2 regions of the Brevibacterium atlanticum genome follow, and region 1 is predicted to be linked to the other one. Evidence: predicted binding sites of a transcription regulator. Region 1 holds the regulator's gene; the other holds the start of a gene.
The links. The regulator HspR, encoded in region 1, represses chaperone genes until heat shock. The targets are predictions, from matches to a motif close to AAGTTGAGTCNNNNNGACTCAACTT.
Positions count from the first base shown of each region.

Region 1 (10,987 bases):
TGATCCCGGTGGCGAGCGCTTCGTGGAGCTGGGAGGGTGAGAGCAGATGGACGTGCGAGTCGAAGGCGCCCGCGGTGAGGATGCGACCTTCGCCGGAGATGACGTCGGTCGACGGTCCGATCTGCAGGTCCGGGTGCACTCCATCGGCGATGTCAGGGTTCCCTGAACGTCCGAGCGCCACGATCTGTCCGGCCCGGATGCCGACATCGGCGCGGATGATCCCCCACCAGTCGAGCACCACGGCGTTGGTGATGACCGTATCCGGTGCCCCTTCGGCGCTCGTCGTCGTTCCCTGGTTCATCGATTCGCGGATCGATTTGCCCCCACCGAAGACCGACTCCTCACCGCCGAAGGTGCGGTCCTCCTCGATCTCGATCCACAGGTCGGTGTCGCCCAGGCGCAGCTGATCGCCGAGGCTGGGCCCATAGAGTGCTGCGTAGCGCTCGGTGGACAGTCGCGCCATCACCGATCACCCGCCTCGGCGAGGGGAAGCCGGATTCCGGGCACGCGCCTGTGCCCGCGCAGGGAGATGATCGGCACGGTGCGGGAGGCGCCCGGTTCGAAGCGCAGGGAGGTGCCGGCGGGGATGTCCAGACGGAAACCCTGCGCCCGGCCGCGGTCGAAGTCGAGCGCAGCATTGGTGTCGGGGAGGTGGATGTGGGAGCCGATCTGGACCGGTCGGTCGCCGGTGTTCTCGATCGTCATCGTCGCCGTCTCGTCCGGGTTCTCACGCACGTTGAGTTCGCGCTCTCCCGCGCTGACTCGAACGGAGCCCGGCCCGCGGTCGCGTGTTCCTGCCACTGTCGGGTCCTTCAGTCGATGGGGTTGTGGATGGTCACGAGCTTGCGCCCGTCGGGGAACGTCGCCTCCACCTGCACGTCGCTGAGCATGTCGGCGACCTCGTCGAGGACGTCATCGCGGGTGAGGACCTCACGCCCGGTGGTCATGAGCTCCTCGACGCTCGCTCCGTCCCTGGCGCGTTCGATGGCCCAGGTGCTCAGGAGCGCAACCGTCTCGGGATAGTTCAGGCGGATTCCCCGTTCCCGTCGGTCCCGGGCGACCATTCCCGCTACGGACAGGAGGAGCTTCTCGGTGTCGGCCGGAGTGAAGTGCATGCGTTCCCTCAGCCTTTCGTGGGATCGTGCGGGGCCGCCGTGCGGTCGTGCGAGGAGGCCGGGCTGCCGTGCGAGGCATCCACGTGCTCGTGCGGAGGATCCGCGGGCAGCACGTGCTCGCCGAGGCGGTCGGTCGAGAGCGCGAGGGAGCTGAGGTAGAGTCGCTCCCCGTTCTCCCCCGTCTTCGCCGAGGCGATCATGTCGGGACGTTCGAACTCCAGGTCCGTGACATGGCAGCGCAGGGTCTCCCCCGAAGGGTTGCCGTGCTCGTCGAACATCGGCAGCTCGATCCCGTCATCGCTGCGTCGCAGGTAGTACCTGCCGCGGGTGATGATCGCCATGAGCGGGGTCGCGACGATGGCGATGCCGACGGCGAAGAGAGGTGAGAACGGTTGGACCGTCGCCCCGAACGCCCCGAAGTAGATGGCGATGGAGACTCCGCCTGCGAGCACCAGGGAGACGATCCCGACCGGGTTCCAGTCGTAGAGCATGCCGCGTCGGAACTCGGGGACCTTCGGGGAGAGCTTCAGCAGGTATTTGTTGATGGCGATGTCGGCTGCGACGACGCAGATCCATGACATCGCGAGGTTCGCGTAGAAGCTGAGGATCGCGTTGAGGAAGTCGAACATGTTCAGCTCCATCAGCGCCAGGGCGATGAGCAGATTGACGACGAGGAAGGTGATCCGGCCCGGGTAGCGCTTCGTGATCCGCGTGTACGAGTTCGTCCATGCCAGTGATCCCGAGTAGGCGTTGGTGACGTTGATCTTCACCTGGGAGATGACGACGAGCACCACGGCCAGCAGCAGGGCGAGCCATTGCGGCATCATCTGCTGGTAGGTGGCGAGGAACTGCTGGACGGGTTCGTTCGCGAAGCTCACGGCGCCGGGAACGTTGGCGATGAGGTAGACCGCGAGGAACATGCCGATGATCTGCTTCGTCGCCCCGAAGATCACCCAGCCGGGGCCGGCGAGGATGACGGCCGCCCACCAGCTGCGACGGTTCTCCGGGGTACGCGGGGGCATGAACCGCAGATAGTCGATCTGCTCGGCGATCTGGGCGATGAGTGAGAGGCAGACACCGGCGGCGAGCATGACCGAGGCGAAGTTCGCGCCTTCGCCTTCTTCACCCGTGTAGGCGAAGAAGTCCGCGACCGAGTCCGGCTGCCAGGCGATGAGGTAGCCGACGGGGATGACCATGAGCAGCAGCCACAGCGGGGTCGTCGAGACCTGCAGTTTGGCGAGGACCTTCATGCCGTAGATGACGAGCGGGAAGATGAGCACGGTGGACACGAGGTACCCGATCGGGCGGGGCACGCCGAGACCGAGGTAGAGCCCCTGCGCCATGATCGAGCCTTCGAGGGCGAAGAAGATGAAGGTGAACGTCGCGAAGATGACGTTCGTGATGACGGACCCGTAGTACCCGAAGCCCGAACCGCGGGTGATGAGGTCGAGGTCGAGGTTGTAGCGGGCGGCGTAGAACGCCAGTGGCCATCCGGTGAGGAAGATGATGATGGCTGCCACGAGGATGCCGAGGATGCCGTTCGTCGTGCCGTGGGCGATGCCGATGTTCGCACCGATCGAGAAGTCGGCGAGGTAGGCGATGCCGCCCAGCGCACTCGTCGCGACGACTCCGGGCGCCCACTTCCGGTACGACCTGGGGGCGAAGCGGAGTGTGTAGTCCTCGAGGCTCTCTGATGCCGCAAGCTGTGCTTCGTTTCGCGGCTCGGGAAGTGCCGTCCTGCTCGGAGACAGTGTCATTGTGGGTTCCTGACGTGTGCGTCGACCGTGGTCAAGGACCAATCTTTGCAGTCGATTGTTTCCGCACATGTCGGTTCTGTTTCGGGCAGATGTCGGCAGGGGACTCTGCCCGCGGAGTCGCCCATCAGCGCAGACGCAGAAGAGCGCGAACCCGCGTTCGGGTTCGCGCTCTTCCTGTCGTCATTTCCCGGTCACTGCCGGCGACGGACTACCGCCGCCGGAATCTGTTGTACAGCACCAGCGCGCCGGGTTCGGGGCGCCCCTGCGGACGCCTGCCACGGGCGATCGATACGACGTCCCCGGCGGTGCCTGCGGCGAAGACGCGCGCATCGCGTTCCTTCGCCGCCTGCTGCGTCCGGATCTCGTCCTCGAGCTCCTCATTGCGGTGCTGGAGGGCATCGACCTGGTTCTGCAGGTCGATGATCTTCTTGATCCCGACGAGGTTGACCCCCTCGTCCTGGGACAGCTGCTGGATCATCCGCAGCTTGGCGATGTCCTGCCCGGAGTACCGCCGGCCACGCCCCGCCGTACGTTCGGGGATGACGAGGCCGAGCCGGTCATACTGTCGCAGAGTCTGCGGGTGCATTCCCGCGAGATCCGCCGCCACCGAGATCACATACACCGCCGCCGTCGACGAAATATGCATCGTTCATCACCACCTCAACTGGCCTTGGCCGTCTCCAGCAGGCCGTCGCGCGGATCGTCGTCCTCGGTGGCCGCCTGGAACGCCTCCACCGCAGCCTTGGCTTCCTTCGACAGGTTCTTCGGCGCCACGATCTCGACCTCGGCCAGCAGATCGCCGGTGCCCTTCTTCGTCTTCACGCCCTTGCCGCGCACCCGCAGGGTCCGCCCTGACGGGGTGCCCGGTGCGATCTTGACCTTGACGGGCATTCCGCCCAGGGTCGGGACCTTGACCTCGGCGCCCAGGGTCGCCTCGTCGAAGGTCACCGGCAGCTCCATCCGCAGGTTGTCACCGTCGCGGGAGAAGACCGGGTGCGGCTTCACATGCACGGTGAGGATCACGTCGCCGGCCTCGCCGCCGTTGGGGCTGGCCTTGCCCTTGCCGGCCAGGCGGATCTTCTGTCCATCCTTGACTCCGATGGGGGTGCGCACGGTCAGCGGCTTCCCGCCGGGCATGTTCAGCTTCACCGAGGCTCCGTTGATCGCCTCGGTGAACGACAGCGTGGTGCTCGACTTGATGTCGCCGCCCTTGACCGGCGGCGAGTAGCCGCCGCCGAATCCGCCGCCGTAGCCTCCGCCGAAGCCGCCCAGCAGGTCGGCGAGGTCCGGGGGAACGTCTCCCCCGCCGCCGTAGGTCGTGCGGGTCCGGGTGCGTCCGCCGCCTCCGAAGAGGTCGGAGAACACGTCGTCGAATCCGCCGCCGCCCGCTCCGCCGGGTCCTCCGGCGCCGGCGCTGAATCGGGCACCTCCGCCCATGGCGCGGACCTGGTCGTACTGGGCGCGGGATTCCTTGTCGGAGAGCACCTGATGTGCCTGTCCGATCTCCTTGAACTTCTCCTCGGCCTTCTCATCTCCGGGGTTGGCGTCCGGGTGATACTTGCGCGCGAGTTTGCGATAGGCCTTCTTGATTTCGGCATCGGAAGCATCCTTGGAGACGCCGAGGGTCTTGTAGAAGTCCTTATCGAACCAATCATTCTGAGGTCCGGTATTCACCTGGCACCTCCTTTCCTTCCAATCATTGCACTCATCGATCTATTCACTTGTCTCCTCACAATCCGCATCCCCGGGGTATGACCCCGAAGATCCGGACCGCCGCCGAGGTGGCCCCCGGCCCCGTACGACAGTTCACTGTCGGTCGGGGCGAGCAGCCGCCTCGGCGAAGGTGTTCGTTCAGTCCTCCGGCTGCTGGACGCCGACCCGGGCCGCACGGATGATGCGGTCGCCGATGCGGTAGCCCGGCTGCATGACGAGGAAGACCGTCGGCTCCTCGACTTCGTCGGAGGGCTGCTGCATGAGCGCCTCGTGGAGGTTCGGGTCGAACTCGTCGCCGACCTCACCGTACTGTTCGACGCCGACCTTGTTGAGCGAGTCGATCAGCTTGTTGACGTGGGTCTCGAAGGGACCGGAGACGTCGCCGTTCTCGCGTGCGAGCTTGACCTCGTCGAGCACGGGGATCAGGGCCTCGACGACCTTGATCGTGCCGCCGACGGCTGCGCGTTCGCGTTCGCGATCGGCGCGCATCCGGTAGGCGGCGTACTCGGCGTTGATCCGCTTGAGGTCCGCGAGGTGCGCGGCGGCTTCCGAACCCGGTTCGGGCTCGGGGGCCGCCTCGGCGTCCTCGAGGCTCGAGGCATCGGCGGGGATGTCGACTCCGAGGTCGCTGGCGTCGGCAGCGGATCCCTCTGCCGTCTGAGCGGCATTCGGGTCCGTGGCCTGCTCATCGCCGGCCTCGGCCGAGGCCGACTGGGCGTCGGCCTCGGGACGGACCTCACCGGTGTTCGGGTCGACCCGGCGCTTGTCACTGAAGGTGAAGCCTGGCTCCTCGGACGACTTGTCGTTGCCCTCGGCAGTCATTACTTCTTCTCCTCATCCTCATCGTCGACGACCTCGGCATCGACGACATCGTCGTCGGCACCGGAAGCGGCATCGGCTTCGCCCTCACCGGCAGCGGCGCCTTCGGCACCACCCTGCTGGCTGTAGATGGCTTCGCCGATCTTCTGCTGGTTGGCCACGAGCTTGTCGTAGGCGTCCTTCACAGCGTCGTCGTCTTCACCCTTGAGGGCTCCCTTGACGGCGTCGACGTCGCCCTGGAGTTCAGTCTTGATCTCTTCGGGCAGCTTGTCGTCGTTGTCGGTCAGCAGCTTCTCGGTCTGGTAGGCGAGGTTCTCCGCGTTGTTGCGGACGTCGGCGGCCTCACGGCGCTTCTTGTCCTCTTCTGCGTGCTCCTCGGCCTCACGGACCATGCGCTCGATGTCCTCCTTCGGCAGTGCGGAACCGCCGGTGATGGTCATCGACTGCTCGGTGCCGGTGCCCTTGTCTGTGGCCGACACGTGGACGATGCCGTTGGCATCGATGTCGAAGGCGACCTCGATCTGCGGCACACCGCGCGGAGCCGGCGCGATGCCGGTCAGCTCGAAGGTGCCGAGGTTCTTGTTGTCGCGCGTGAACTCGCGCTCACCCTGGAAGACCTGGATCGACACGGAGGGCTGGTTGTCCTCAGCGGTGGTGAAGGTCTCCGAGCGCTTGGTCGGGATCGGGGTGTTGCGCTCGATGAGCTTGGTCATCACGCCGCCCTTGGTCTCGAGTCCGAGCGAGAGCGGGGTGACGTCGATGAGGAGGACGTCCTTGCGTTCACCCACGAGGACACCGGCCTGGACGGCGGCGCCGATCGCGACGACCTCATCGGGGTTGACGCCCTTGTTGGGCTCCTTGCCTCCGGTGAGTTCGGTGACGACCTGGGTGACACCGGGCATACGGGTCGATCCGCCGACGAGGACGACGTGGTCGATGTCCTTGACGGACACGCCGGCGTCCTTCATGACTGCGTGGAACGGAGCCTTGGTGCGCTCGAGGAGGTCCTTGGTCAGGTCCTCGAACTTCGCCCGGGTGAGGGTCTCATCCAGGTGGATGGGTCCGTTCTCGCTCATCGACAGGTACTGCAGCGAGATGTTCGTGCTGGTGGCGGAGGACAGTTCCTTCTTGGCCTGCTCAGCGGCTTCCTTGAGGCGCTGCAGAGCGGTGGCGTCCTTGGTCAGGTCGACGCCGTAGTTGTTCTTGACCTGCTCGACCAGCCAGTCGACGATCCGCTGATCCCAGTCGTCACCGCCGAGGCGGTTGTCACCGGAGGTCGCGCGGACCTGAATGGTGGAGAAGTCGTCTTCGTCCTTGCCGACTTCGAGCAGCGAGACGTCGAACGTTCCGCCACCGAGGTCGAAGACGAGGATGAGCTCGTCTTCCTTGCCGCGCTCGAGGCCGTAGGCCAGAGCAGCGGCGGTCGGCTCGTTGATGATGCGCGAGACGTTGAGTCCGGCGATCTCACCGGCGTCCTTCGTGGCCTGACGCTCGGCGTCGTTGAAGTAGGCAGGAACAGTGATCACCGCGTCGGTGACCTTCTCCTGCAGGTACTCCTCGGCGTCGTGCTTGAGCTTCTGGAGGATGCGGGCCGAGACCTCGGGAGCCGTCATCGACTTGCCGCCGATCTCGGTGGACCAGTCGGTGCCCATGTGGCGCTTGACCGAGGAAACGGTGTTCTTGATGTTCGTGACGGCCTGGCGCTTGGCGATCTCGCCGACGAGCGAGTCGCCGTTCTTGTTGACTGCGACGACGGACGGGGTCGTGCGACCGCCTTCGGCGTTCGCGATGACCTTCGGCTCGCCGCCCTCGAGGACTGCGACGACGGAGTTCGTGGTTCCGAGGTCGATTCCAACTGCACGTGCCATAGTGTTCTCTCCTTTGTTCGTGAGTTCCTTCGACTCGAATGTGAGCGATCGGGCGGCGCCGCCGGTCGAACGTCCACGGCAGTGCCTGCCGCGGGGCGAATGGCGGAACCACTCGACCGCACACATTGAGTCAACCGGACTCAAGTATTCTCTTCGAGGTTCCGACGGTCAAATCGGCCTCATCAAAGTTGCGTACACCAGACTCAACTTTGATGAGGGAGAGATTATTCCGGGTACGGGAAGTTTTTCCGGCGAGCCCGGTTGTAGGTTCCCAAGATTCATGGCGGAATCTCAGTTTCGTGCCGGAACCATGTCGGAGTTCTCAATTTCATGTCGGTGTGAGGACGGTGGTCGCAGGCAACGAGGTTGTTAATGGACAGGGTCGGCTCACCAGCTGACTAGGCTGCGCCACCGGCCCAACCCCTTGGGCAGAAGGCAACGCGGGCGCGGCACACGCCCCCGCAGAAGAGTGAAGCCGCAAGGGAGAAGGGCGACGGTGAGGGCAAGCCCTCCGAACCCGGGCTCATGCTCTTTCAGCACTCCCATGCCGAGCCACCCTGCTGGAAGGATGAACAAGCACCTCAACAGCCCCCACCGCTCGGATCGGAACAGCGCGAATGCCAGCAACAGTGACCCAATGATCGTCCCAGCGGAGGCGATGACGGGTACTCGCCAGAATGCGTAAGCCAGTTCCCCGTAGCCGTCGAGAATCAGTGATGAGGCTGCCTCTGCCCCTAACCGCTCTACGACGTTGAAAGCCGTCGCATCCACCCCAAGGTAGAACATTCGTGCCATGAGTCCGGCTGTCAGCAGGACGCATCCCAGCGTCGCGGACCATGGTGCCTGAGCTGCGGCCTGGCGTGACAGTGCGAAGGCAGCAGGTACCAGCAGCAGGATTCCCAGGAGCAGCAGAGTCGACCCCGCAGTGGACAGTGCCGGCTGGCGTGCATGGACTTCGAGCAGCATCGGTGCTGCGAATGTTGCCGCGTCGAGATCGCCGAGTTCGCTTAGCGTCAGGCCGGCTCTGGCTCGGGCTAACCATTGGAGGAACAGGCCGGCAGTCCACAGCAATGGGGCCGAAATGAGTGAGAGGCCGGAGATGAATCGCTCGGCTCGCCCACCTGCGTACTGGAGAGACGCCGAGTCGAAATCGTAAGAGACCATGCCGCGAGTTTATCGGGCACCGGCACCCATCAGATCGAACGAGTCATGAGGATCGGTCATCATCGACGATGTCCTGGAAGTCGTTGCGAGAGGCCTCGTCATCTCGATACGAATATCGAATACTCGATAAGTGGTGGAGAATGTCAGTGTGATCATCGCGGTTGAGGGACCAAGCGCAGCTGGAAAGACGACCTGGTGTCGCCAGCACGAGTTGGAAGTTGTCGAGGAATACGCTCCTACGGGAGTCGAACCGGACGGCACAGATTTGCCCGCTCAGGCAGGCTATTGGACTCACGTCAATAGCAGCCGCTGGGGGCAGGCAGATGCCCTGGAGGCCAGTGAGGGCCTGGCAATCTGTGACAGCGCCCCCTCAGGCTGCACTACAGTTGGTGCCTGAGCCGGATCGGGGCCTCACCATGGGCGCGGTTCCGCCATGAGCTGGCCGCAGTCCGTCAGACTTTCTCAGCCGGTACGCTTGATTTCGCTGACCTGGTACTGGTGTCAAACCCGCCGCTGGAGGTGCTGCGAGCACAGCGTCTCGCCGACTCCACAAGAGCCCGGCGCTCGTTTGAACTCCACGCGCACTTAGGCGATGATCTGCGGACTTGGTATCAAGCAGTCGATGCTCTTGAGCCAGGACGTGTCCGCTGGCAATTGCCCGATGACGGCTCGCCCTCACGAATGCCTTCACCACGCTCTGGCCGCACAGACGTCGCTCTCCTTGACGCCCTCGTCGCCTCTCTGCCCTCCCGATAGGCCGATCGACTGCTCCCGCCAATCCTTCGGACCCGCTGGAGTAGCGTTCGACTAGTCTCGACCCCTCCCAGAGTTGAGTGGGATTTCAAGGTCCTCGGTGGCAACGAGGATCTCTCCGCAGAATGATGCCCTGGCTTCTCCTGCTGCTGCCTGCCGGTCGTTGCCGGGCCAGAAATGGGTGAGCATGAGTCGTTTTGCTCCAGCTCGCGTGGCCCACCTGCCGGCTTCGGAGGCACTCAGAAGATTGCGCTGGCCGGCTACGAACTCTCCGGGTCGGTCGGTGGCATCAACGATAAACAGATCCGCATCTGCCCCCAGCTTCGCAAGATTGGGGTCGGGTCCGGTATCACCCGTGTAGGCAATGACGATGTCGGCAGCTGAAAGGCGGATTCCCACATTGGGGACGAAATGCGGCAGCTCGATGCAGCTCAGCTGGAAGGGTCCCAGTCGATGGTCGGCAGGGATCTCGTGAAAGTCGAACTCGTCCCCCATATCAACTTCTGGCTCGAGACCGCGCAATCGGTCAACTACCCCACGGGGACAGTACACCGGAAGCCGTGTCGAGGGGCGTGATCCGTAGCGGCGGATACGGAACAGCCCGTGGAGATCGATGAAATGGTCGGGGTGTTCGTGACTGATCACTACCGCATCGACACGAGCTTCAGGAAGGTGCGCCAGCAGCCGAGGAAGCGTTCCATAGCCCAGGTCGAGGACAATCCGATACCCATCCCAATCAATGAGGAAGCCACTGCAGGAGTGAGTCGGCGTCGGATAGGCGGCGCTGCTTCCCAGAACTGTCAGAGTTCGCTTACGTGGTGTCTTCTGCCTAGCTTGGTCCTCGATGTCGTTGTTCATTTCAGTGTTCCGTTTCAACCCGCATGTACCAACGTCTCCTTTTCGAATCGTCGCGCCAGTGTTATCGCACAGTCCCCCGGCTGCCGACAGCAGTTGGACTTCGGATGCCGCATTCGAATGCCGTGCCGGTTTCGAATCCTGCCCGTCATTCCGCAGATCAGCGCGGTGCACAGCTGACAAGTTCCGTGGGACCCTACGCCACCTCCAGGCTCTCGCCTGAGGTGCCGTCAGACGCTCCACGGAAGTCTCCCCGGGGCGGGGCCGACTCTGGTCAGGCGACTTCGAATCATCGGCTGCCGCTTATTACCCACCCTGAGGGGGACTCCTCGACAGATCAGAGCTGTTCTCCAGCTGCGACGCCGCCTCCGAGCTCCGCAATGAATGGACTGATGACGCGGTCGATCAGGGCTCGGCGTTCTGGCATCGGCAGCACGAGGCACTGAACAGTCACGCCATCGATCAGCGCGAACAGCTGCGACGCCGTGTGCACCGAAAGACCCCTCCCCGCGAGCCAACGGCGAAGCTCTTCGTCGAGCCTCGCCGACTCGGCTGCCAATTCAGCATCGACGGCAGACAGAGCGGCGTACGCGAGCCAGACTCGAGCACGCCGCTCCCGCGGACTATCCAATGGCAACCATTGCTCCACGATGTCACGCAATGTCGTGGGGTCAGCAGCTCTGATGTCCGCGACGAACTGTTCGCCGGCGTGGTTGAAACCTGCCCGGATCAGCTCGCCCTTCGTCCTGTAGTAGTACTGCACCTGCGCCGGCGACACCCCGGCGGCCGCAGCCACACTGCGGACGCTGAGGGCACCTGCCCCGCGGTCGGCAAGAACACTGACAACTCCATCGACAATGCGGGTAGACGACATCAGTCCCTCGACGCGATCATCGACCACACGGTCGCCGCCAACTCCGCAACCCCCAGCACCGCAATCACG
Region 1 is NZ_CP050152.1:3,661,407-3,672,393, forward strand. It holds gene GUY23_RS16290 (urease subunit alpha) at 1-463, opposite strand, end outside; gene ureB (urease subunit beta) at 463-801, opposite strand; gene GUY23_RS16300 (urease subunit gamma) at 813-1,115, opposite strand; gene GUY23_RS16305 (purine-cytosine permease family protein) at 1,124-2,872, opposite strand; gene GUY23_RS16310 (heat shock protein transcriptional repressor HspR) at 3,081-3,518, opposite strand; gene GUY23_RS16315 (DnaJ C-terminal domain-containing protein) at 3,533-4,546, opposite strand; gene grpE (nucleotide exchange factor GrpE) at 4,724-5,407, opposite strand; gene dnaK (molecular chaperone DnaK) at 5,407-7,272, opposite strand; gene GUY23_RS16330 (hypothetical protein) at 7,660-8,436, opposite strand; gene GUY23_RS16335 (MBL fold metallo-hydrolase) at 9,244-10,047, opposite strand; gene GUY23_RS16340 (TetR/AcrR family transcriptional regulator) at 10,382-10,945, opposite strand; gene GUY23_RS16345 (DUF5708 family protein) at 10,918-10,987, opposite strand, start outside.

Region 2 (10,987 bases), 150 kb from region 1:
CTCGTTGATCGTCACGGTCGCGACTCCGTCGTCTGCCTGCGCGAATACAATTGATTCGGACATAGTCACATTCTGTCAAAGATCACACGTCCGGAGCAGTTGCTGTGTCGCCTTTCCGCCCGCGACCGATCTCATCCCCAGGTCGGCGGGGCCCGACGCGAGGGAGAGAACCATGACCACTCTGCTGATGATCATCGGATTCGGTGCCGCGACCTCGGTCGTGGTCGGACTCGGACAGAAGCTCAAACTCCCGTGGCCGGCGCTCATGGTCCTCATCGGCATCGCCGGTGCCTTCATCCCCACCTTCGCCGAAATCACCATCGAACCCGAGCTCATCCTCCCCCTGTTCCTGCCGCCGCTGCTCTTCGCCGCCGCGCAGAAGACCTCCTGGGCGCTGTTCGCCATCCGGTGGCGGACGATCCTCGGGATGGCCGTCGCGCTCGTCGGAGTGACCGTGGCCGCCGTCGCCGGATCCGCCCTCCTCCTCGTCCCGGGGATCACGATCGCCGCGGCCATCGCGCTGGGGGCGATGCTCGCCCCGCCTGACCCGGTCGCCGTCGACGCCGTGGCCGGCACCGTCTCGATCCCGCGCCGGATCATGTCGACCCTGCAGTCCGAGGGCCTGTTCAACGACGCCGCCTCCCTCGTCATCTTCCAGACCGCGATGGCCGCGGCGATGGCCGGCACCGAGGTGGATTACACAGATCTCGCGATCTCCTTCGTCCTCTCCGCGGTCGTTGCGGTCGGCGTCGGGCTCCTCGTCTCCTTCGTCGTGTCCTGGGTGATGGAGAAGATCGACCACACGGTCGCCCGCTCCTCGCTCATGCTCATGCTGCCCTTCGGCGTCTACCTCATCGCCGAGCACTTCCACGCCAGCGGTGTCATCGCCGTCGTCGTCGCCGCCCTCGAGATGCGCCGCCGCGACGTCGAAGGCAACTCGGCCGAACGCGTCACCCAGAACTCGACGTGGCAGGTCCTCGAGATGCTCATCACCGGCATCGCCTTCGGACTCATCGGCCTCGACCTGCGCATGATCGTCGAATCCGAACACGCCGACCTCAGCCGGGCGATCATCGTCGGACTCATCATCGCCGTGGTCATCATCGCCGTGCGCTTCGGCTGGCTGCTGCTCGGCACCATCCTCAGCCGCAGACACACCGAGGACGACCCGGATGCCGCCCCGCTCAACCTCCGCGATGCCACGCTGATGACCTGGGGCGGGATGCGCGGGCTTGCGACGATCGCTCTGGCTCTGTCGATTCCGGCGACGACCAACACCGGCGAGGACTTCCCCGGACGGTCCTACATCGTCGTCGCCGCGGCCGTCATCCTGCTCGTCACCCTCGTCCTCGCAGGGCTGACCTTCCCCGCCGTCGTCGATGGGCTCGGCATCGACGACGAGGCGGAACGGGAGCAGCAGGCGACGAAGGACATCGCGCTGCGTGCCTACAAGGCCGCGATCAGGCAGATCAAGAACGATGACAGCCTCCCCGACGAGGTGGCCGAACCGCTGCGCGCCCGGTTCAAGGCCCTCCACGCCCAGCTGCTCGGCACGACGGATGACCAGGCGAGTTCCGAACAGGCGACCGCGTTCAAGGAGCACCGAGAGCAGATGCTCGCGGTGCAGAAGAAGGCGATGCAGTCTGCCCGCGCCGAGGTGCTGCGGGCCCGCCGTGAGAGAGGCACCGATCCGGAGATCGCCGACAAGGTCCTCCGCCGCTTCGACCTCCAGTCCGTGCTCGTGCGATAGGTGCGGGGCGGGCGAATGCCCACATCTGCACCACAGTCCGCGTCTGCCCCCGCGACAGTGCACGCGTCCGTACGAAGCTGCGAGCCGCCTCGGCGAGATCTCCTCTGATTTCTCCTTCAGAATCAAAGTTGAGTGGAATAGACTCAACTTTGTCGGTGTTGTGCTTTTCGAGAGCTGTAATCAGCACAGAACTTTGAGAAGGAGATGCGTATGGACGCACAGATGACAACCAAATCCCGGGAGGCGCTGCAGACTGCGGTCAACGACGTCGTCGCCCGGCACAACAACCAGATCGAACCGGCCCACCTCGTCGCCGCGCTGCTCAAGCAGCCCGACTCCCTGGCCTCGGCCCTGCTGACGAAGGTCGGCGCCGACCCGCAGTCGGTGCTCACTTCGATCGAAGCAGTGATCGGCGGGTTCCCCACGGTCAGCGGTTCCTCGGTCAGCCAGCCGGGCCTGTCCCGGCCCGGACTCGAGATGATGAACCTCGCTCAGGAGGAGATGACCGCCCTCGGCGATCAGTTCGTCTCCACCGAGCACCTGCTGCTGGCTGCCGCGGCCGGCAAGGACGGCGCCGGCGATGCGCTGCGTGAGTCCGGAGCCGGACGCGAGGCTCTGCTCGCGGCCCTGCCCGAGCTGCGCGGAGGGAAGAAGGTCACCTCGGAGAATCCCGAGGAGACCATGCAGTCGCTGGAGAAGTTCGGTGTCGACCTCACCGCCACCGCCCGCGAAGGCAAACTCGACCCGGTGATCGGCCGTGACAAGGAGGTGCGCCGCGTCGTCCAGGTGCTCTCGCGCAGGACGAAGAACAACCCCGTCCTCATCGGCGAGCCCGGCGTCGGCAAGACCGCCGTCGTCGAAGGCCTGGCCCAGCGGATCGTCGCCGGCGACGTGCCGGAATCGCTGCGGGACAAGACGCTCATCAGCCTCGACCTCTCGGCGATGGTCGCCGGCGCGAAGTACCGCGGTGAGTTCGAGGAGCGGCTCAAAGCCGTGCTCGAGGAGATCAAGAACGCCGACGGGCAGATCATCACCTTCATCGACGAGCTCCACACGATCGTCGGTGCCGGTGCCGGAGGCGATTCGTCGATGGACGCGGGCAACATGCTCAAACCGATGCTCGCCCGCGGTGAACTCCGCCTGATCGGCGCCACCACCCTGGACGAGTACCGCGAGAACATCGAGAAGGATCCTGCGCTGGAGCGCCGGTTCCAGCAGGTGTTCGTCGGAGAGCCGAGCGTCGAAGACACGATCGCGATCCTCCGCGGGCTCAAGGAGCGCTACGAGGCCCACCACAAGGTCTCGATCAACGACGGCGCTCTGGTCGCCGCGGCCACCATGTCGAACCGGTACATCACCGGCCGACAGCTGCCCGACAAGGCCATCGACCTCGTCGACGAGGCGGCCTCGAGGCTGCGGATGGAGATCGATTCGGCCCCGGTCGAGATCGATGAGCTCCGCCGTGCCGTCGATCGTCTGAAGATGGAGGACATGGCCCTGGCGAAGGAGACCGACTCCGCGTCGGTCGAGCGCCTCAGCGCGCTGCGCGCCGACCTCGCCGACAAGGAAGAAGAGCTGCGTGCCCTCGAAGCGACCTGGGAGTCCCAGCGTGCCGGCCTCAACAGGGTCGGTGAGCTGAAGACGAAGCTCGACGAGCTGCGGTCGGCCGCCGAGAAGGCACAGCGCGACACGGACCTCGAGACCGCGTCCCGTCTGCTCTACGGGGAGATCCCCGCCGTGCAGAAGGAGATCGCCGAGGCCGAAGCCGAAGAGGCGCAGGCCGAAGCCGGTCAGACCTCGGATCCGATGGTCTCGGACAAGGTCTCCGGCAACGACATCGCCGAGGTGGTCTCGTCCTGGACGGGCATCCCCGCCGGACGCCTCATGCAGGGTGAGATCGAGAAGCTGCTCGGGGCGGAGAACGTCCTCGGTGAGCGTCTGATCGGTCAGAAGGACGCCGTCGCCGCGGTCTCAGACGCCATCCGCCGTTCACGTGCGGGTGTCGCCGATCCGGATCGTCCGACCGGTTCGTTCCTGTTCCTCGGCCCCACCGGCGTCGGTAAGACGGAGCTCGCGAAATCCCTCGCGGACTTCCTCTTCGACGATGAGAAGGCCCTGATCAGGATCGACATGAGCGAATACGGTGAGAAGCACACCGTGTCCCGCCTCGTCGGTGCTCCTCCCGGCTATGTCGGCTACGACGAGGGCGGCCAGCTCACCGAGGCGGTCCGCCGTCGGCCCTATTCCGTGGTCCTGCTCGACGAGGTGGAGAAGGCACATCCGAGTGTCTTCGACATCCTGTTGCAGGTCCTCGACGACGGTCGGCTCACCGACGGTCAGGGTCGCACGGTCGACTTCAGGAACACCATCCTGATCCTGACCTCGAACCTCGGTTCGCAGTTCCTCGTCGACACCTCGCTGTCCGATGCGGAACAGCGGGAGAAGGTCATGGATGTCGTGCACGCGACGTTCAAGCCGGAGTTCCTCAACCGCCTCGACGACATCGTGCTCTTCGATGCCCTCGGCAAGGACGAGCTCTCGTCGATCGTCGACCTGCAGATCCAGCACATGGCGCGCAGGCTCTCCGATCGCCGGATCTCGCTCGAGGTCACGCAGGGCGCCGAAGACTGGTTGGCCCTCGAAGGCTACGACCCGGCATTCGGCGCCAGGCCGCTGCGCAGGCTGGTCCAGCGCGAGATCGGCGACAAGCTGGCCCGCGCCCTGCTGGCCGGTGACATCGTCGACGGTGACACCGTCGTGGTCGACCTGCCCGAGGACCCCGAGACCCGAGGCCTGGAGCTGCGCCCCAAGCGGTGAGGCTCCCGGGCCGCGGGCTGCAAGCTGCGGTTGCGGGTTCGGGCCAGCCTGATGCTGGCCCAGAGCCGAATGGCACACGTTTCTCTGAATAGCCCGCGTTCTTCGGTGAGCGTTTCAGAGAAACGTGTGCCATTCGTCATCTGCCGGCCTTCGCACCGGTTCCACCCGCGGCCCGCGGCGCGGTCGATGTCCACCAGTGTCTGAGGTAGGCGGCGAGCTTCGCGAACGACCGGTCGCGGATGAAGATCGCGTCGACGGCGATCATCGTCAGCGAGAACCACGGCAGGCCCATGAGCAGCGCGATGCCGAGGTGGAAGGACAGGATGCCGAGCAGACCGACGATCCGGGTGTAGCGGTTGAAGAGCATGAAGGGGAACGCGCACTGGAAGAGGATCGACCCCCACGAGATCGCCACCACCATCGGCCCCCATGCCGTCATCAGGTCTGAGAGCACCGGCCACGTCCCGAACTGCTGCGTGTGCAGGGGGTTGTAGACGGCGAAGCCGTGCTGCCACGCGGCGCCGCCGGCCTTGTACAGGCCGCCGGACATGTAGATCGCGCACACCTGGAACGCGAGGACGACGATGGCGAGGTTGTTCGCCATGATGAGCGCCCACCGCCACGAGCCGCCGTCCGTCTCCGGGAAGCGAGGACTCCGTGCCCGACGCCTGGCATCGAGCGACCACCGCCGAGTCGTGTCGGCGAAGAGGAGAGCGATCAGGAACATGCGGTAGGCGTTGTCGCCCTGATCCCCGGCCCCGTCGTTGAGCTCGATGAAGCTCACCCACAGCACGAGGTAGAACGGCAGGACGATCCGCGTCCGCCACCCGAGGATGATCACCACGGCCAAGACCGCCAGACCGATCATCATCGCCGTGAACAGCGGCGGCACAGTCACCGCCCGGTGGAAGAGCGAGAAGAGCCAGATGTTCGGGAAATCGCTCTTCGGTGCGGCGATCTCGCCGTTCCAGGCCGATCCCACGCCGAACGTGTAGTGCCGTGCGTTGAAGTTCGTGAGGATGAGGCCGAGCCCGGTGATCCCGATGAGGATCCGCGTCACCGCGAGCCCGTAGGTCGCGTGATAGCGGCCGGTGAGCATCTCCTCGAGCCAGTTCCAGCCGTTCGCGATCTTCGTCCGCACGAGCGTCGTCAGCGGAACGAGTCCGACCGCGCCGACGCCGTCATAGTCGCGATCCCTCGCCGAGGCGGCCGTACCGTCATCGTCGCGATCCCTCGCCGAGGCAGCCGTACCGTCATCGTCGCGATCCCTCGCTGAGGCGACCGTTCCGTCACCGTGGACCGCTTCGTCACCGCGCAGCGCAGAGTCCTTCGCCCGCTTCTTCGCCGAGGCGGTCGTGGCCTCCTCGTAGACCGGCACGTCGCCCGCCCCATCCTTCGGGGTCGTCTCGTCACTGTTCACCGACGCACCTCACTTCGTCGGAGGAGCAGAAGTACTTCGTAAACTCCTCTTGGGACTGATGCTTCTCGGTCACGAGCGCACGCCATCCCACCGGCACCGGCTGAATGTCGGGACGTTCGGCGTTCTTGTCGTTGCGGTCGGCGAAGGGCACCACATTCCGGCGGGCCGCCTGATACTGGACGCGCTGGACATCGTCACCCCAGATCGCCTTCGCCACCTGCGTCGCATAAGCCGTGGCCGTGTGCTCGCTCTCGAGGTAGGACGACACCGTGTTCTTCGGATCGTCGTACTCCTTCAGCTTCGTCTCCAACCGGTCGACCGAGTCATCGCCCTTGAAGTAGTCGAGCTTGACGATCGCCTTCTGATCGTCGGGCAGGTCCTCCCACGAACCCTTGATGTCCGAAGCCACACCGATGCCCAGCCCGGCCGACCGCGGTGGGAACAGTTTGTACGTCGAGTGGTCGAGTTCGACGTCTGTGGCCCTGACCCACTGGGTGATCTCCTCGCCCTTGTCGGTCTTGATCACCGCGCGGACGTCGAAGTAGTAGTCGCCGTTGATCGGCTCGGGTGCGAACACGCTCCACGACTGACCCCACATCGGAATCATGTACTTCGACAGCAGATCTCCGGGGATGACCTCTCTCAATGTCGAGGAGGGGGCGATCCACAGGAAGCTGGCGAAGAGGTGGAAGCCGGTGATCGCCATGGCGATCACCATCAGGGTCCGCTTCACCGCCGAACGTGGCCGAGGTCTGTCTTCGGTCGGCTTGTTGTCCATCTCGGTTCCAAATTCTCTTAAGCGTCTACTCGTGCCGGCACCGGATCAGAAGCCCGTCCGGGCCGCTCTCCGACGTCCGTGGTGACGGCACACAGTCATTAGGGTACTTCAGCCGCGGCAATGATTTCCCTGCTCGGCGGACATCTCCGGCCTGGTGTCGGCGGCAGAATCCCTGGTCGAACAATCATCCCACCCCCCGCACTGAGCCCACCTTTCCGACCCGCCCAGGGCACCAAGTCGCCTTACCGCAGCGATCGCAGCCAGTCCTTGACCGCCTCGGTGCTCTCCCCCAGCCGCGGCGGTGCCAGCTCATAGCTGGCGGGCGTCTGGGAGAGTCGGATCGGGTTGGCGACGGTGGGGATGACACGATCGCCGGCCCCCGCCTCGGCGACGGGATCGAGCCCCAGCGATGCTGCCAGGTCCACGCCTTCGGCGATCGAGTTGATCGGTGCGCAGGGCAGCCCCGCCTCGGTGAGGATGTCGAACCATTCCTGGTTCGTCTTCGCACCAAGCGCCGCGATCAGCCCGGGTTCGAGTTCGGCCCGGTGGACGTTGCGGTCGGCGAAGTTCGCGAACCTTTCGTCTTCAGCCCATTCGGGGTGGCCGAGCACCTCGGCGAGGCGGGCGAACTGCTTGTCGTTGCCGCAGGCGATGATGATCTGGCCCTCCGCAGTGGGCATCGGCTGGTACGGGTAGAGGCTCGGGTGCTCGTTGCCCATCGCTCGCGGCACCACCCCGCCGGCCACATATGCCGAGGTCTGATTCGCCAGGCCCGACAGCGCCGAGGACAGCAGATTCGTCTCGACGAGCTGGCCCACCCCAGTGTCCTTCCGACGGGTGAGCGCGGCGAGGATGCCCACCGCCGTGTGCAGCCCGGTGAACACGTCGACGACGGCGACACCGGCCTTGACCGGGCCCGATTCCGCCGAGCCGGTGACGGACATGAACCCGGACAGGCCCTGGATGAGCAGGTCGTACCCGGGCATCGGATTGTCCCTGCCGAACCCGGTCACGGAGGCGTAGACGATGCCCGGGTTGACCGCGGCGACCGTGTCGTAGTCGAGGCCGTACTTCGCCAATCCCCCGGCCTTGAAGTTCTCGACGAGGACGTCGGAGCGTGCGGCCAGCTGCTGTGCGAAGGCGAGATCGTCATCGTCCTTGAAGTCGAGCACGACCGAATGCTTGTTCCGATTAGCCGTGAGGAAGTACGTGGCATCGTCCCCTCGCCGAGGCGGTGCCCAGTGCCGTGTATCGTCCCCGGTCTTCCCCTCGACCTTGATGACCGTGGCGCCGAGATCCGCGAGCATCATCGTCGCGTACGGGCCGGCGAGCACCCGCGAGAAGTCGGCGACGAGCGTTCCGGCCAGCGGCCCCGTCCCACGCCGGCCGAATGACTCCTGCAGATCCTGGTCTTCCACTTCCTGCCTCCTTCGCACGCGATCGAACGCTGGCTGCGCGCCAGGTCATTGACTCCACGCCAAACTATACGGACTGCCGATCACGCCCACTGCCCGGTCTCGGCGCTGTGCTTCGGCTGACGTGCGGCCGCCGGTAGGGGTACGGAATCCGTCGCGCCCGAACCGTGCGAGATCGCTAGACTCGAGCCAAGCTCCACCGTCGAAGGGACCAACGATGACCTTGCACATGCCTGCCGAGACCGCGGCCCAGGACCGCGTCTGGATGGCGTTCCCATCTTCGGGCTACGCGCTCGGCGACACGGAGGCGGAGGCCGAGGCCGCCCGTGCCACCTGGGCGGCCGTCGCCCGCGCCACGAGCGAATTCACCCCTGTCACGGTCGTCGTCACGAGTGCACAGACGGACCAGGCCGAGCGCCACCTCGGCGAGGGGATCACTCATCCGATCACGCTCGTGAATGCGGAACTCGACGACGCGTGGATGCGTGACATCGGGCCGAGCTTCGTCGTCGATGACGATGGCAGACTGCGCGCGGTGGACTGGGTGTTCAACGGTTGGGGTGCGCAGGAGTGGGCGACATGGGATCACGATGAGCACATCGGCCGGTTCGTCGCGGAGCTCGCCGGCACTCCTGTCGTCGACTCGCAGCTGCGCAACGAAGGCGGCGGGTTCCATGTCGACGGGAAGGGAACGGTGCTGGCCACGCGCAGCGTCCAGCTCGATCCGGGCCGCAATCCGGGGATGAGTGAGGCCGAGGTCGAAGCGGAGTTCGCGCGGACGATCGGAGCGACGAAGGTCATCTGGCTCGACCGCGGGCTGCATCGGGACAACCAGACCTTCGGCACCCGTGGGCATGTCGACATCGTCGCCACGATGCCCAGTCCCGGGGTCGTGCTCGTCCACGATCAGCGCAATCCTGAGCACCCGGACTTCGAATTCAGTCGGGCGCTCAAGGAGCAGTTCGCCGCTGAGACCACCGCCGACGGTGTGCCCTTCGAGGTGGTGCCGATTCCAGCACCCGAGGTGCTGCGCGACGAGGAGGGGTGGGTCGACTACTCCTACGTCAACCATCTGGTCACGAACGGCGGAGTCATCGCCTGCACCTTCGACGACCCGATGGACGCCGAGGCGGCCGAGATCCTCCGGCGCGTGTACCCGGGCCGGAAGATCGTCGGAGTCGATGCGCGTGAGCTCTACGCCCGCGGCGGCGGGATCCACTGCATCACCCAGCAGCAGCCGAGCGTGGGGTGAGTACTCACTCGCCAGGGACGTGCCGTCGGCATGCCTCACGAGCGCGTCTCGGTATAAGCTGGTGAGGAAGGACACAGTGCACGTGCGCTGATCACACCGAAGTCCGGATCTGTGTCCCGCAGCAGTGCGGGTCACAGCGACAGCAAGTTGCGAAGAGGAGCAGGACTATGAAGAAGAGATTGATTCTCCTGGCCGGTCTCGGAGTCGGATTCATTCTCGGATCACGCACCGGACGCCAGAGCTATGAACGGCTCAAGGCGCAGGCTCAGGATCTGTGGACCGACCCCCGCGTCCAGGACACCGTCGAGAAGGCCAACCAGTCCATCCGCGAGAAGTCCCCGGCTGTCGCCGACGCCGTACAGACCGCCGCGGACAAGGTCAACGCCGCAGCGGCAACGAACTCACCCGTCTCCGAATTCGACGGCGACGAGGACGGTTCGCCCACCTCGACGAACTCATCCGCAAGTGCGGCGAAGGGTGCCTCGACCGGCTCGGCCGGTGCGGCCAAGGGCGCCTCGACGGGTTCGACCGGCGGAGCGAAGAGCACTCCGAAGAACGCATCGACCAGCGCTCACGAGAAGACGCACGATTCGATCGGCGACCCGGAGCGTCACCTCGACGATGAAGGCCCAGCCGGACTCTCCGACGACGACTGAGTCGCCGCCGACGCACATTCGGCACTGAAGGGCGGCGGGACCGATCGCGATCCTGCCGCCTTTCGCTGTCTCCCGCGTTGTCCCGCGCTGTCTCGGTTCGCGATCCGCTTGCCCCTCCGTGCACCGCCGGGCCAGAACGCCTCGCACGCGGCCGGCGTCTACAGCAGCGAACTCGTCAGCCGCGCGACGTTCTCCACGTACTTCTTCAGCAGCGGCCGATTCGCCCATTCTTCGGCGTCGAGTTCGACGGAGTTCGGGGCGTAGCGTTCGGCCTCGAGGTCGTACATGCGCTGAGTGAACTCCTTATTGACGATGAACATCGTCACCTCGAGGTTCATCGCAAACGAGCGCTCGTCCATGTTCGAGGAGCCGACGATCGAGACCTCGTCGTCGATGATGAGGAACTTCGAGTGCAGCACCGTCGGGGCGTGGTACATGAAGATCCGCACCCCGGCCCGAACGAGGTCGTCATAGTAGGACTGCTGAGCCTTGTGCGTGAGCCAGTGATCGCTGGTCTCACCCACGTACAGGCGGACATCGACACCCGACCTGGCCTCGGTGGTCAGGGCGTGGAGCAGCGACTCATCGGGCACGAAGTACGGTGAACACACGACGACGGTGCGGTTCGCGTTGTAGATGAGGTGGTTGAACAGCCGCAGATTGTTCTCGTCCTCGAACCCCGGTCCCGAGGGCACGACCTGGGCCTGAATGCCGCCGGACTCAGGTGCCTCGAGGTCGAAGCTGTCGGGTTCGTCGATGATCTCATCGGTCTCCGAATACCAGTCGGTGACGAACACCGCATCGAGTTCCTCGACGACCGGTCCGCGGCACTCGAGCGACAGGTCCTTCCACTGGAAGCCCTTCCGCAGATTCCGCCGCTTGTTGTAGGAGCGGTCGAT
Region 2 is NZ_CP050152.1:3,812,957-3,823,943, forward strand. It holds gene GUY23_RS16970 (enoyl-CoA hydratase) at 1-63, opposite strand, end outside; gene GUY23_RS16975 (Na+/H+ antiporter) at 173-1,750, shown strand; gene clpB (ATP-dependent chaperone ClpB) at 1,961-4,567, shown strand; gene GUY23_RS16985 (HTTM domain-containing protein) at 4,704-5,987, opposite strand; gene GUY23_RS16990 (DUF5819 family protein) at 5,977-6,765, opposite strand; gene GUY23_RS16995 (CaiB/BaiF CoA transferase family protein) at 7,008-8,183, opposite strand; gene GUY23_RS17000 (agmatine deiminase family protein) at 8,398-9,432, shown strand; gene GUY23_RS17005 (hypothetical protein) at 9,600-10,088, shown strand; gene cls (cardiolipin synthase) at 10,247-10,987, opposite strand, start outside.
Region 2: the regulator HspR is predicted to act here: its motif matches at 1,876-1,900, upstream of clpB (ATP-dependent chaperone ClpB).